One region of the Lysinibacillus sp. HST-98 genome, then DNA from elsewhere that is predicted to be linked to it. Evidence: riboswitches for the same ligand, from Rfam matches in the RefSeq annotation. Region 1 holds a riboswitch; the other holds the start of a gene.

The links. Region 1 has a riboswitch for S-adenosylmethionine ahead of metK (methionine adenosyltransferase). Riboswitches for the same ligand answer to the same signal wherever they lie in the genome.
Region 2: it holds a riboswitch for S-adenosylmethionine, as region 1 does, so the genes downstream of both, JIN86_RS12610 (O-acetylhomoserine aminocarboxypropyltransferase/cysteine synthase family protein) here and metK (methionine adenosyltransferase) in region 1, are expected to answer to the same signal.

The regions. Positions count from the first base shown of each region.
Region 1 covers NZ_JAENHX010000001.1:1,061,373-1,068,748, forward strand. Annotated here, with positions in the region: gene JIN86_RS05245 (alanine/glycine:cation symporter family protein) at 1-202, opposite strand, end outside; gene JIN86_RS05250 (alpha/beta hydrolase) at 329-1,135, opposite strand; gene JIN86_RS05255 (gamma carbonic anhydrase) at 1,270-1,782, shown strand; gene metK (methionine adenosyltransferase) at 1,963-3,159, opposite strand; SAM riboswitch class I at 3,418-3,536, opposite strand; gene pckA (phosphoenolpyruvate carboxykinase (ATP)) at 3,926-5,512, shown strand; gene JIN86_RS05270 (alpha/beta hydrolase family protein) at 5,578-6,354, opposite strand; gene JIN86_RS05275 (NUDIX domain-containing protein) at 6,338-6,805, opposite strand; gene JIN86_RS05280 (aminopeptidase) at 7,007-7,376, opposite strand, start outside.
Region 2 covers NZ_JAENHX010000004.1:380,265-387,640, forward strand. Annotated here, with positions in the region: gene JIN86_RS12605 (hypothetical protein) at 172-555, opposite strand; gene JIN86_RS12610 (O-acetylhomoserine aminocarboxypropyltransferase/cysteine synthase family protein) at 887-2,188, opposite strand; SAM riboswitch class I at 2,305-2,418, opposite strand; gene JIN86_RS12615 (glycerol-3-phosphate acyltransferase) at 2,572-3,204, shown strand; gene JIN86_RS12620 (DASS family sodium-coupled anion symporter) at 3,400-4,881, shown strand; gene JIN86_RS12625 (succinyl-CoA:acetate CoA-transferase ScpC) at 4,955-6,478, opposite strand; gene chrR (class II chromate reductase ChrR) at 6,846-7,376, shown strand, end outside.

The DNA of each region.
Region 1 (7,376 bases):
ATAATGCGATAGACATTGCTTGGAAAGAGGATATTCCCTTTTCCGATTTCTCCCCTTTAAACATTAAAACAAACATATCTTTAATGTGCCTTACCTGTAGGAACCTTGTGATAATTGAGAAAAATAACCCAATCAATAAGATACCATAAATAAACCATGGTCCCCATAAAATACCATTCAACTTCTCCACAATTACATCCATTTTACCCCTCCAATTTAAAATACCTTACTTTAGTTCATTATAGTATTACACTTTTCAGAAAATTACAATATTATTTTTGAGTAACAATATTTAAGTAAGTAACCTAGTAAATGGAAGGGTATAAACCTATTTAATTATATAACCAATTCTTCGAAGAGCATTATTAATAAAGTCTCGTGTATACATAAAAATCTCTTCGCGCTCTCCCTCATGAAATAAATTATGATAACAATTTGCCCATTCTTTAAACTGAAATTCTGTGAATTCCTGTTGATGAAGCCAATTTCGGGTGTGGCGAGTGTCCGTAATTTTATCCTTCTCAGCTGTCATAATGAGCATAGGCATATTTGGCATTTCACCTTTAGGCAGCATCACTAAATTTTTCATCATCTGCTGAAGCTCTCGGTACCATTTCACAGAAACAACCGACATGAGCGGTACCTCATCTTTCATTTCTTCTCTGCCTTCAACACTACGCGTTAATTTCTCTAATGTAATATCATGTGTTAATTTCACATTGGCTGTTAACGCACTTAGACTTGTTAAAGCATTTGTTAATTTACCTGGTAATAGCTTTAGTTGCAACCAAGGTGATGTTAAAATAATGCCTGCACATTCATATTGTCTCTTTTGCAGTGTATGGAGGATTAATGTTGCACCTAGTCCATGACCTATTACAAAGGTTGGTAAATTATATGAAAAAGCATTCTCAATCAGGTTTCTTGTATACTTATTGTACAATTTGAAGTCTTCATCATGGACTCGAGCAAACCTTGCATTACCCCCATGATTCGGTAAATCCCCCATGACTATGTGGAAGCCTTCTAATCTTAATTTTTCTATCAGCCATGCATACCAACGGTGATTTTCATAAGCACCATGAAGAATAGCAATCACAGCTTTTGCTTGTCCATCAGCTTCCCATTTCCACATTTACATAGTCCTCCTAAAAAATAATTACACTTTGATTATATCGAAATAAATAGCATATTTTAATTTTATATTTCCATAAAGTTGCGTATTTGATACGATAATACTACATTATAGAAAGAAAAGAGGCGATTTTCATGATTTATCCATTTAAAGATAAAACGCCAAAGATCGATCCGTCTGTTTTCATTGCTGATTACGCAACTGTTACGGGCGACGTAACAATTGGCGCCGAAACAACCATTTGGTTTAATACGGTTATTCGTGGTGATGTTTCCCCAACGATTATCGGTAAACGTGTCAGTATTCAAGATCTTTGCTGTTTACACCAAAGCCCAAAATATCCGCTCATTATTGAAGATGAGGTAACAGTTGGACACCAAGTCACTTTACATAGTTGTACAATTCGCAAAAATGCCTTAATTGGTATGGGATCCATTATTTTAGACGGAGCTGAGATTGGAGAAGGTGCATTTATTGGGGCAGGAAGCCTAGTACCTCCTGGTAAAGTCATTCCTCCAAATAGTCTAGCATTAGGTCGTCCAGCAAAAGTTGTCCGAGAATTAAATGCTGAGGATAAAGAGGATATGGAACGCATCGTACGAGAATACGCAGAAAAAGGTCAATATTATAAATCAATTCAGAAATAAATAATCTACACAAAAAAATTAATACCAACGAAAAAATCCCTCGCGTTTTCGTGTACCGAATACGTTCACGAATCCTAGCGAGGTATTTTTTATAAAAAAACAAAAGGAGCAATATTGCTCCTTTGTTTATTAATACATTAGAATAATTTTTTAATGACTTCATTACTTTAGTTCAATAGTTTATAAACGTGCTTTTTCTCGTAACGCGTCTGCTTTATCAATTTGCTCCCATGGTACATTTAAATCTGTACGACCAAAATGTCCATACGCAGCAGTTTGTTTATAAATTGGACGACGAAGATCAAGCATTTTAATGATACCCGCTGGGCGTAAATCGAATAGCTCGCGTACCCATTCAACGATCTCGCTTTCTTTCACTCTACCTGTTCCAAATGTATCGACAGCAATCGAAACAGGCTGCGCAACGCCAATCGCATAGGCAAGTTGCACTTCAGCACGCTCTGCTAAGCCAGCTGCTACGATGTTTTTCGCTACATAACGTGCTGCATATGCCGCTGAACGGTCTACCTTGGTTGCATCCTTACCTGAGAAGGCACCACCACCGTGACGTGCATAACCACCGTATGTATCAACAATGATTTTACGTCCTGTTAATCCAGCATCACCTTTTGGTCCACCAATTACAAAACGGCCAGTTGGATTGATAAAGTATTTCGTATTAGCATCTAATAATTCACTTGGTACAACTGGTGCAATAACAAATTCTTTTAAATCTGCTTGAATTTGTTCAAGTGTTGCTTCTTCATCATGCTGTGTTGAAATAACAATTGTATCCACGCGAACCGGTACATTATTGTCATCATATTCTATCGTTACTTGCGTTTTACCATCAGGACGTAAATAGGCAAGTTCACCGGATTTACGTACTTCTGTTAAACGGCGTGCTAATTTGTGTGCCAAGCTAATTGGTAATGGCATTAGCTCTGGTGTTTCATTACATGCATAGCCAAACATTAAGCCTTGGTCACCAGCACCAATTGCTTCAATATCTGCATCTGTCATAGAGCCTTCACGTGCCTCTAATGCCTGATCAACACCTTGAGCAATATCAGGTGATTGTTCACCAATAGCCACAAGCACCGCTAAGTTCTCAGCATCAAAGCCATATTTACCTCGTGTATAACCAATTTCAGCTACAGTGTCACGAACAATACCTTTAATATCTACATAAGTAGAAGTTGTAATTTCTCCTGCTACTAATACTAATCCTGTTGTTACAGTTGTTTCACACGCTACACGTGCATTTGGATCTTCTGCTAAAATAGCATCTAAAATGGCATCCGAGATTTGGTCACAAATCTTATCTGGATGTCCTTCTGTTACACTCTCTGATGTAAACAGTCGACGGTTTGTCATTTGGTTTTCCTCCTAAATACTCTTACAATAAGTAGTTGTGTATGAATACGGTACTCATTACCCATGTCAAGTCCGCTCCTAAGGATTGAACTCTCAAGCCGTTACTGCTGCTTTTAACACGAGGATTTCGAAAGATCCGTCATTATAATAAGGAAAGAACTACATATACTTACCTTTACATTAATTTTTAACAATAAAAAAATCCTTTTCTCACGTTACTTTACATGAGGAAAGGAATAATGACTGCGTAACCTTTCACTCTTATCGTTCAAGGGATGTTCCCTTGCATCAGGTTGGCACCAACGCATGTCGTGAAATAGTTCATGCAGGTTGCCGGGTTTCACAGGGCCTGACCCTCCACCAGCTCGGGATAAGAGTATCCGTTCAATCTCATGTTACTGAAAAGGTCGAACGTTGTCAAATATTTTCTTATGTATTACTGTATAGAAAGGAAAGAACTTATTACACAAAAACTTTTCATACTTGGATGATGATGTAAATAGAAGCAAATTAATCCCTACAACATACCTAGCTACTTGTGGTAACATATGTGTGGCTCAATTTTCATGCCTAATTACAGTAGGATTGATGGTATTCTCCTCGAAAAACATTATTTTTTGTCAGTTTATTGAAAAGTGGTAAAAACTCTAAAATAATTTCTTAATTAGTATAGATTATTTAAGCAATTGTGTTATACTATTTTTGAAATTAAGAAAAAATCCCTCTAAATCAAGGGAATACTATAAAAAAGGATGGTATTTAATCGATGAATTCAGTAGAAATTGCAAACGAACTGAAGGAATTATTAAACGGCGGTAACATTAATGTTCAACTTTCAGTACCACAATTAGCAGAAAAAGCTACATCTCGTGGTGAAGCAATGTTAACAGTAGATGGCGCAGTTCGTGCAGAAACTGGCAAATACACTGGTCGTTCACCTAAAGATAAATATACGGTAGAAGAAGAAAGCACAAAAGATCAAATTGACTGGGGTAAAGTAAACCAACCAATTTCTTCTGAAGTGTTCGATAACCTATATGTAAAAGTAATAAAATATTTAAAAGAACGTGACGAGTTATTTGTATTCAAAGGCTTTGCAGGTGCTGACAAAGATTCACAATTAAGCATTCAAGTTATTAATGAATACGCATGGCACAATCTTTTTGCTCATCAATTATTTATCCGTCCAACAGCAGATGAATTAGCTTCTCATGTTGCTGACTTCACTGTCATCTCAGCTCCTAACTTTAAAGCAGATCCTGCGGTTGATGGCACTGCTTCTGAAACATTCATCATCGTATCACTTGAAAAGAAAATTATTTTAATTGGTGGTACAGAATATGCTGGTGAAATGAAAAAATCTATCTTTGGTATCATGAACTACTTATTACCACAACAAGGTATTCTTTCAATGCACTGCTCAGCAAACGTTGGTGAAGCTGGCGATGTGGCGTTATTCTTCGGTCTATCTGGTACTGGTAAAACGACGTTATCAGCTGATCCTGATCGTAAGCTAATCGGTGACGATGAACACGGTTGGTCTGATAATGGTGTGTTCAACATTGAGGGTGGTTGCTATGCAAAAACAATCAACCTTTCTGCTGAAAAAGAACCAGAAATCTACAATGCAATCCGCTTCGGCTCTGTATTAGAAAACGTAGCTGTTGATCCAGAAACTCGTATTTGTGACTATGACGATGGTTCACTAACAGAAAATACACGTGTAGCTTATCCAATCCAATACATCGAAAATATCGTTGATCCTTCTGTTGCAGGTCATCCAAAAACAATCATCTTCCTAACAGCTGATGCATTTGGCGTGTTACCTCCAATCAGTAAATTAACAAAAGAACAAGCAATGTATCACTTCCTAAGTGGGTTCACTTCTAAACTTGCTGGAACTGAACGTGGTGTGACTGAGCCAGAACCAGTATTCTCTACTTGCTTCGGTTCTCCATTCCTTCCGCTTCCTGCAACAGTATACGCAGAAATGTTAGGTCAAAAAATTGACGAGCACGGTGCACAGGTATACTTAGTAAACACTGGTTGGACTGGTGGCGAATATGGCACAGGTAGCCGTATGAAACTTTCTTACACACGTACAATGGTCCGTGCAGCAATCGATGGTAAATTAGCAGATGTTGAAACAACACAAGATGCTGTGTTTGGTTTACACATTCCAACAGCAGTTGAAGGAGTACCTTCAGAAGTGTTAAATCCTCGTGAAGCTTGGGCAGATAAAGCTGCATACGATGCAAAAGCTGCTGAGCTTGCAGGCTTATTCAACGAAAACTTCAAGAAATTCTCAAACGTTTCTGAAGCCATCACTACACTTGGTGGCCCATTAAAGTAACGTCTATATAAAAGACAAAGGGAACAAATTATTCGTTCCCTTTGTCTTTTTGTTTTCTCTACGCTTTATTGTTGTTTCATCCACTTGCAAAGAGCACGGACAGTTTCACGATTTTTTGCTGGTGGATATTGATGTGCATAGTGAAGATCATACCAAGTTTCGAATGATTTATTTGCTTCCTCTAAAAAAAATGCCAATTGTCTGGCATGTTCAATATCCACATTTTCATCACGATAGCCATGAATGATAAGAACGGGAGCTGTTATTCGCTCTATCTCAAAAAGAGGTGTTCTTGCATCATATGCTTCTGGTACACGATTAGGTGTTCCTCCAATAACGCGCTTCATCATCCTTCGCATATCTGTACGTTCCCAATAGGTGGCCGTTGCATCAGAAACACCTGCCCATGTTACAACAGAAGTAATATCCCTTCTTAAAATGGCTGTCCACAGAGCCATAATACCACCTCGTGAAAAACCAAAAACATGGATATTGTCATTGCAGAATTGTTTGAGTACATCTACGGCATAGACCGCATCGTAACGGTCTGCCCCTGCAAACTCGTCACGACCCTCTCCCCCACGATTCCCACGATAATATGGGGCAAATACGATAAAGCCCTGCGCCGCAAATTGTGCAATACGAGAGGGTCTTACCATCCCAATGCTTTGCATGCCGCCTCTTAAATATAAAAAGCCATCATATGTACCCTCTGTCTTTGGCTCTGCTAATAGTCCTTTTATACGTAAGCCCTGTGAAAGATAGGTTATTTCCGTTAAACTTATAGCTGGATTTGGTGAAGGATAGGGGCGTTTTTCGATAATATCACCATTGTGTGTCACGATGTTTCAGCTCCTCCAGCATTTTCTTCATCCCCTCATCCTTCATGTGAAAACTCAAGTTAGGATGCTGAACAAATTCTTCATCGGTTAACCAAAGCATGCCTGACGTTTCTAAATCAAATTCTATATCCTCTTGCGCTAAAAATTGTGCAGTGAAAACGGTTTTACAAAAAACGATTTCATCATACACTGCATACTCTGCAAACCATTGAAGATTTTTCACATGAACACCCGTCTCTTCAAAAACTTCTCGAATCGCCGCCTCCTCTAATGTTTCGCCTTCTTCTAATTTCCCCCCTGGCACTTCTACACCACGTCGTTTATGGACAGTACATAACCATTTATTTTCATACTTTAAAAGGACAAGGACGTGTTTAGGTTCTACTTTAAATTCGCCTCTTGTAAAACTCAAATCTACTTGTAGGCCATGTAAATCTGTAAATGTTAACATCTCTTCACCCTCACGTTCTTTCTTGTTGCAAAACAAAAGTAACTTTCTTCATCATTACTTCTATTTTATGGACAGAATTTAATCATCATTCCTATTCCTATCTATATTAACTATATTGTAAACCTACAATGACAAGCAACCCTAAGCTACAGTCTTATAAAGCATGAAAAAAGCGTGCTTCATAGGAAGACACGCTTTTCTTTAAATTACTTGCTGACCGTCAAAATAGACGATAGGACTTTTCACAACACAATCAATATGAACATCTGACGCATTGGCTCCACCAAATGGCGCATTACTACCAAAAGCGATATGGATGGTCCCATACACCTTCTCATCCTCTAATACATTGCCACATAGGATAGCACTTTTATTGGCTCCGATGCCAAACTCAGCAATAACTCTACCATTGCCTTCACCAAGTAATGCCAGTAGTCGTGGACCATCAGGACCGATTGCTTCTTCTAAGCGACCATTCTTTATTTTTAATAATAATGGCTCTTTTAAGACACCAATATTAGCAATAGAGCCATCTACTAAAATCTCTCCATTCGCAGATGTTTCTATTGGT
Region 2 (7,376 bases), on a different contig from region 1:
TTTATTAATCAATCTATAAGATTTGAACAAATATTGACTATTTACATTTCAATATATGAATGTCTTTCTTCTATTATATATATGTATGCTCAGACACTCATTACAATCCCTTTAAAGAAAAAACTCATTCCCTGTAGCAGCAGAGAATGAGCTTAAAAATATGAGGGGGTTTTAACTTGCTTTTGAAAGCAATTGATAACGGTATTGTGCTAAAGCTTGTTGAACAAGACTAATCTCTTCTTCTGTAAAATTTGGTATTGCATACGTACGTTCCACTAATTGAAATGTACCATACTTCAAGTAAAACTCTGTCGCAGGAAGTGAGATATGGCTCACACCATACTGTTCATATGCCTCAAATACTTCCTTAACAGTAAAGTCTTCTTCAGTAAAAACACGTTCTTGAAATGCTGTATGACCAAATACTTCCTGCCATTTTCTTTCGACTGATGTAAGAAGGTGTTGAATGGATTTATTGTTGACAAATACATGCCCTTCATTTAGCTCATATATTAGATAGGATACAATGTTTTGCGCACTATAGATGTTACCCATTTTAAACACTCCTTTATCATCAGTTTTTGGGAAGAGTAGTCACTGGCTAGGCAACTACTCTTCTATATATTCAAAAGTGGGGGAGCACTTATGAAAACATTTACCTTTTTTTAAAAATTTTTGTACTGTTAACTTATTTCTTAGTATATAACGTGGATTTAACAAAGTCAATAATACATATAAAATTACTTGGTATTATTTTTTATAAGGTTCTGATAATTAATGGGTGCAGTAATAGATTGATGTAGCAACGTTTAACGCATTACCAAATGAGGCTAATCGAATGAGAAAATACGTTAACGTCACAACATTTTACCATTTGCTTTAAACTTTAAGCTTCTACTGTTTGTTCAGTTGTTGTAGCCTGTGTAATGGCTTGATCTAAATCAGCAATAATATCCTCTACTGCCTCTAAACCGATGGATAAGCGAATGAGCGACTCGGTTACACCAGCTTGAACTAATTCTTCTGCTGATAGTTGCTGATGAGTAGTGGAAGCTGGATGAATAATTAATGACTTTGCATCACCTACATTTGCTACATGTGAAAATAATTTCACGCTATCAATAAGCTTTCGCCCAGCTTCTCGTCCACCCTTGATGCCAAATGTAAGCACTGAACCGAAGCCATTTCTTAAATATTTTTTTGCTAACTCATGTGTCGGAAAATCTTCTAGGCCATTATAATTTACATACTCCACAGATGGGTGGTTTTGTAAATACTCAGCCACTGCCAATGCATTTTCATTGTGTTTAGGGATACGCAGATGAAGCGTTTCTAACCCTTGCAATAAATTAAAGGCAGCATCAGCACTTAATGTTGGACCAAAATCACGTAATAATTGTACACGTAGCTTTGTAGCAAAGGCTGCAGAAGCTGTATCAATTCCATAACGTAGCCCATGGTAAGAGGCATCTGGTTCAGTAAAACCAGGGAATCGACCGCTAGTCCAATCAAACTTACCAGCGTCTACAACAACGCCCCCTAAAGTTGTACCATGACCTCCTATCCATTTAGTTGCAGAATGAACTACAACATCTGCGCCGTATTCAATAGGTGTAGAACCATAAGGAGAAGCGAACGTGCTGTCAATAATTAATGGTAGACCATTATCATGTGCAATTTTAGCTACTGCTTCAATATCTAAAACCTTTAAACTTGGATTACCATAAACCTCTGCAAAGACCGCTTTTGTTTTATCAGTAATCGCTGCTTTGAAATTCTCTGGGTTTGTTTCATCTACAAAAATTGTTTTAATACCATAGTTTGGTAATGTGTTAGCAAATAAATTATACGTACCACCATATAAAGAACTAGCTGCTACTATCTCATCACCCGCTCCAGCTAGATTTAAAATGGAAAATGCGATAGCTGCTGCACCAGATGAAAGTGCTACTGCTGCTGTTCCACCTTCCAATAAAGCCACACGTTTTTCAAACACATCAACTGTTGGATTGGTAATTCGTGTGTAAATGTTCCCTGCTTCCTCTAAGGCAAAAAGACGTTGCGCATGAGCAGTATCTTTAAATACGAAAGCAGTTGAGCGATAGACTGGAACTGTGCGAGAACCCGTCACTGGGTCTGGCTCTTGACCACCATGCAACAGCAATGTTTCTGGTTTAAAATTTGTCATTGTGTACCTCCAAATGGTTATTTTTTTACGATGGTACCGGAGATGAGGAGGATTTTTCTGTAGAAAACAAAAACCCTCTTCAGCTAAGAAGAGGGTTGCGGTTGCAAGTTTTCCTCCCCTTATCTGCCAGATCCAAGTAAGAATCTGTAGGAATTAGCACCTTAGTAAGCTCATTGCTTACTGGTTGCCGGGCATCATAGGGCCTATCCCTCCGCCGCTCTTGATAAGAGTATGAGATTCAATTTCCATCGTTGTTACACAGTATAAACATAGAGTTTTTTTCTGTCAACATGTAAATTTTATTTTTTCCGAAACTTCTGTCTGCTCTTATACGTAATATGAACGCATACACTATTTTAAAAAATTTTGAGAGGAGTATTTTTATGGTAAAGGCCGTGATCATTTTTCTTATGATTGGCTATTTAATAGGCTGTATTCACGGCTCTAAAGTGGCTCAATTTTTATCGGGGGTTGATTTAAAAAAGGCAGGCCACGGTAATGCTGGTGCCTCTAATGCTACTCTTTCCCTTGGCTGGAAATATGGCGTTTTAGTAGCCCTCATCGATATAGTCAAAGGTGTTGTGGCTATTATAGGTGCGCATTTTTATCTAGCTGACGCCATTCATTTAACAGAAGAACAAATTTGGCTGCTTACTTATATTATGGCTGCTGGGGTTATTTTAGGTCATAATTTCCCCTTCTACATGGGCTTCAATGGCGGGAAAGGAACTGCCTCCATTATTGGTATTTTACTTGCTGTTGATTGGAAGATTGGTTTATTTGCACTTATTTTATTTGTTATTTTATCCTTTGCAACAAATTATTTAATTGTTGGTGTTCTAGAATTTTATCTCGTGTTTTGTACAGCAACTTATTTATGGATTCCTGGCATTGGCCCAACCATTATAGCTCTTCTTCTTTTTGGCATAGCCATCATCCTGCACCTTGAAAATATTAAACGATTAGTCAATGGCACAGAGCCTAAAGTAACTTCTGCCTTTAAGAAAAAGAAATAATATTTCATGGATATTTTTGTATTCTTTGTGACCATGTATTTTCTCTTTATCTACTCATATTGCTGTAAAAAACACAATTTTCACATCGATTTTTTTCTACAATAAAATCAACATATTCTTATCTTAATAAAACATTATACAGGCCGATGTTATGGATAATAATCGTCATTTTTATTGCAGAAAGGATGAGAAAATATGTCTTCCCCAAAGCAAGCAGCTACAAAACTTAATTTAAAGCCACTATGGATTGGCTTGGCATTCGCGTTACTAATCATTATTACCTTTTTACCTAACAATGGTGATTTACCTATAGCTGGGCAACGAGCTTTAGCCATTTTAGCTTTTGCAGTCATCCTTTGGGTTACAGAGGCCGTTTCATATCCTGTGAGCTCGGCCATGATCATTGCACTAGTAACTGTTTTACTAGGACTCGCTCCGTCAATGGATAATCCAACTACAGAGCTAGGAACAGCTAGCGCATTAAAATTATCTTTAAGTGGCTTTAGTAATTCTGCCGTTGCTTTAGTAGCAGCAGCTCTTTTTCTAGCCGCAGCAATGCAAATTACTAATCTACATAAACGACTTGCACTTTGGATTCTTTCACTGGTAGGAACGAAAACAAAAGCTATCGTATTTGGCGCTATTTTAGTCTCTATCGTCCTCGCATTTTTTGTACCTTCTGCTACAGCACGAGCTGGCGCAGTAGTACCGATTTTGCTTGGAATGGTGGCAGCATTTGGTTTACCACGTGATAGTCGGCTTGCTGCCTTATTAGTTATTACTTCGGTACAAGCCGTTTCCATTTGGAATATTGGTATTAAAACTGCAGCAGCTCAAAATATGGTGGCTTTAAACTTTATCCAAGAGCAATTTAATGTGGATATTTCATGGGGTGCTTGGCTACTTTATGCCGCCCCCTTCTCAATTATTATGTCGATCTTTTTATTTTTCATTATGATTGCTTTAATTAAACCTGAGACTAGCAATATCGAAGGTGGTAAAGAGGTCATCAAAAAACAGCTTGCAGAGCTTGGCCCATTAAAGGCTCCTGAAATTCGTTTAATCATTACATCCGTAGTTTTACTATTTTTCTGGGCAACTGAAGGAAAACTACATCCATTTGATACGACAACAGTCACAATTATTGCTATCGCGATTCTATTAATGCCTAAAATCGGTGTGTATTCGTGGAAGGAAGTTGAGCCTCATATTCCATGGGGAACAATTATCGTCTTTGCGGTAGGCATTATGTTAGGAACCATTTTACTAAATACGCAAGGTGCTGCATGGTTATCAGATAAAGTTTTTGGTTCACTCGGGCTAGATACTATGCCTTTACTAGCAACCATCGCACTCGTAACTTTATTTAACATTTTGATTCATTTAGGCTTTGCAAGCGCAACTAGCTTAGCCTCAGCACTTATACCTGTGTTTATCGTTTTAGCCTCCACATTAACGGCTAATGTTGATCAAGTTGGTTTTGTTATTGTGCAACAATTCGTCATAAGCTTTGGCTTCCTATTACCAATTAGTGCACCACAAAACATGCTTGCCTATGGTACAGGCTCCTTTACAACAAAGGATTTCTTGAAATCTGGAATTCCATTAACCATTATCGGTTTCCTTCTCGTACTTTTGTTCTCTGCAACGTATTGGAAATGGATTGGATTATTATAGAACTTTCATTAAATTAAAACGTAAAAGCCTTGAAGAAACAGACTATTTGTCCTTCAAGGCTTTTAAGATAAGACTATTGTTTCGTAAAAGCAGGATCCTTCATCGTACCGTTTTTCGCATAGTTAACGTGCCATGATAGTGCTTTTTCTAGGTCATGTGGTGTGTGATGTCCACCCGTTGCCTCATTGGCATCATTAAAGTACTGCCACAGCTGCTCCCTATAATCAGGATGTGCACAATTATCAATGATAAGTCCCACTCGTTCTTTTGGAGCAAGTCCTCGTAAATCTGCTACGCCCTGTTCAGTTACAATGACATCAACATCATGCTCCGTATGATCCACATGCGAGACCATTGGAACAATACTCGAAATATCTCCACCCTTAGCATAAGACTTTGTCACAAAAATTCCTAAACGTGCATTACGAGCAAAGTCACCAGACCCTCCGATACCATTCATCATCTTTGTACCAGAAACGTGTGTGGAATTCACATTGCCGTAAATATCTAATTCCAATGCTGTATTCACTGAAATTAATCCGAGTCGACGAATAATTTCAGGCTGATTTGAAATTTCTTGAGGGCGCAGCACTAATTTATCAGCATATTTTTCAAAATTCCCATAAACACGGTTTCCTACTTGCTCAGAAAGGGTAATAGAAGTAGCAGATGCAAAATTCACTTTCCCTGCATCCATTAATTCAAATACTGCATCTTGGAGAACTTCTGAATAAACTTCTAAGTTCTCAAACTCAGAATCTTTAAAGCCGAGCAATACAGCATTCGCTACTGAGCCTACCCCAGATTGAATTGGTCGTAAACTTGTTGTTAAGCGACCTACTTTAATCTCTTCACGTAGGAAATTTAATAAGTGATTAGCCATAACATCTGTCTCTTCATCAGCTGGGACAATCGTTGATGGCGCATCTAATATATCCGAAATGACGATGCCTTTTACTTTATCTAAATCTAGTGGAATTCCAATTATACCAAGACGATCTGAAACATTCTGTAAAGGAATTGGATCACGTTTTCCTTGTTGTGCAGGTACGTAAATATCATGTATACCTTCTAATGCATCAAGCTGTGCTACGTTTAATTCAATGATGACTTGGTCTGCTTCTTGCACAAAAATGGGAGAGTTACCAACTGAAGTTGTAGGAATTAATAAGCCTTCTTCTGTAATAGCAGCCGCTTCAATGATCGCAAAATCAATTGGTCCAATAATACCTTGACGAACAAGCTCAGCATTATGGGAAAGATGGGCATCGACAAATGTGATATCACCGCTATTGATTTTATTACGAATGCCAGCATCTGCTTGGAAAGGACCTCGCTTACGAATGACCCCTGCTTCTGCTAAATATTGGTCTACCTCAGGTCCAAGTGATGCACCTGTAAAGACATCTACTTGAAAATCCTCTTTTTTCGCTTTCTCTACGAGTGCAAGAGGTACAACCTTTACATCGCCAGCACGTGTGAATCCGCTCATCCCTAATACCATGCCATCCTTAATCCAAGAAGCTGCTTCTTCTGCTGTTACAACCTTGCTTCGTAATTGTTCATAACGAAGCTTTTTCGCTAACTTTTCTTCCATTCCCTATTCCTCCATTCCACTTCATTTTTGTTCAACTTGCATATTTGGTTCCAGTAAATCTGTGACATCCGTCAGAGAATGTATCTTTATTCCAGGAGGATTTCATCACCTAATAGCTAATGCTGTCTAAACATTTGTGAATAAAGATCATGTAATTTTTGGTAGCACAACCAAATAAACAGTCGCTTCCATAATTTTATACTATTTAGAATATTTAATCTATATCAAATGAAATATTTTACTTTACGAGATAATTTCGACATTTATAAATTATTTATAAATAACTTTTTGTTCCTCATTATTCGATTTTGCTAGAAAAGCGTGCTATGCTCAAGGTATAGAACAGACACAAAGGAGAGAGTTTTTAATGGTTAAAGAACTATTACGTAACCATTCCTCGGTACGCATCTATGATGGAGAACCGATTTCAAAAGAAATCATTGAAGATTTAATTGGAACAGCACAAATGGCTGCAACATCACATTTTGTGCAAGCCTATAGTGTAATATGGGTAACAGATGCAGATAAAAAGGAAAAATTAGGCTTACTCTCTGGTAATCCACGTCAATATGAAACTTCAGGTGGGGCATTTGTTTTTTGCGTAGATTTCAAGCGACTTCAAATGGCGGGGAAACTAGAAGGAGTGGATATTGTAGCTGATTCTGCAGAAAATGTCCTTGTTGGGGTAGCAGATGTATCATTGTTCGCACAGAATTTTGTTATTGCGGCAGAATCAATGGGTTATGGCATTTGCTATATTGGAGGTGTACGCAATAAACCTTCTGAAATCAGTGAATTATTTAATCTGCCTGATCACGTTTTCCCATTATTCGGGCTAACAATTGGCGTTCCTGCACGTCGCAATGAGGTAAAACCTCGTTTACCTGTATCTGCTGTA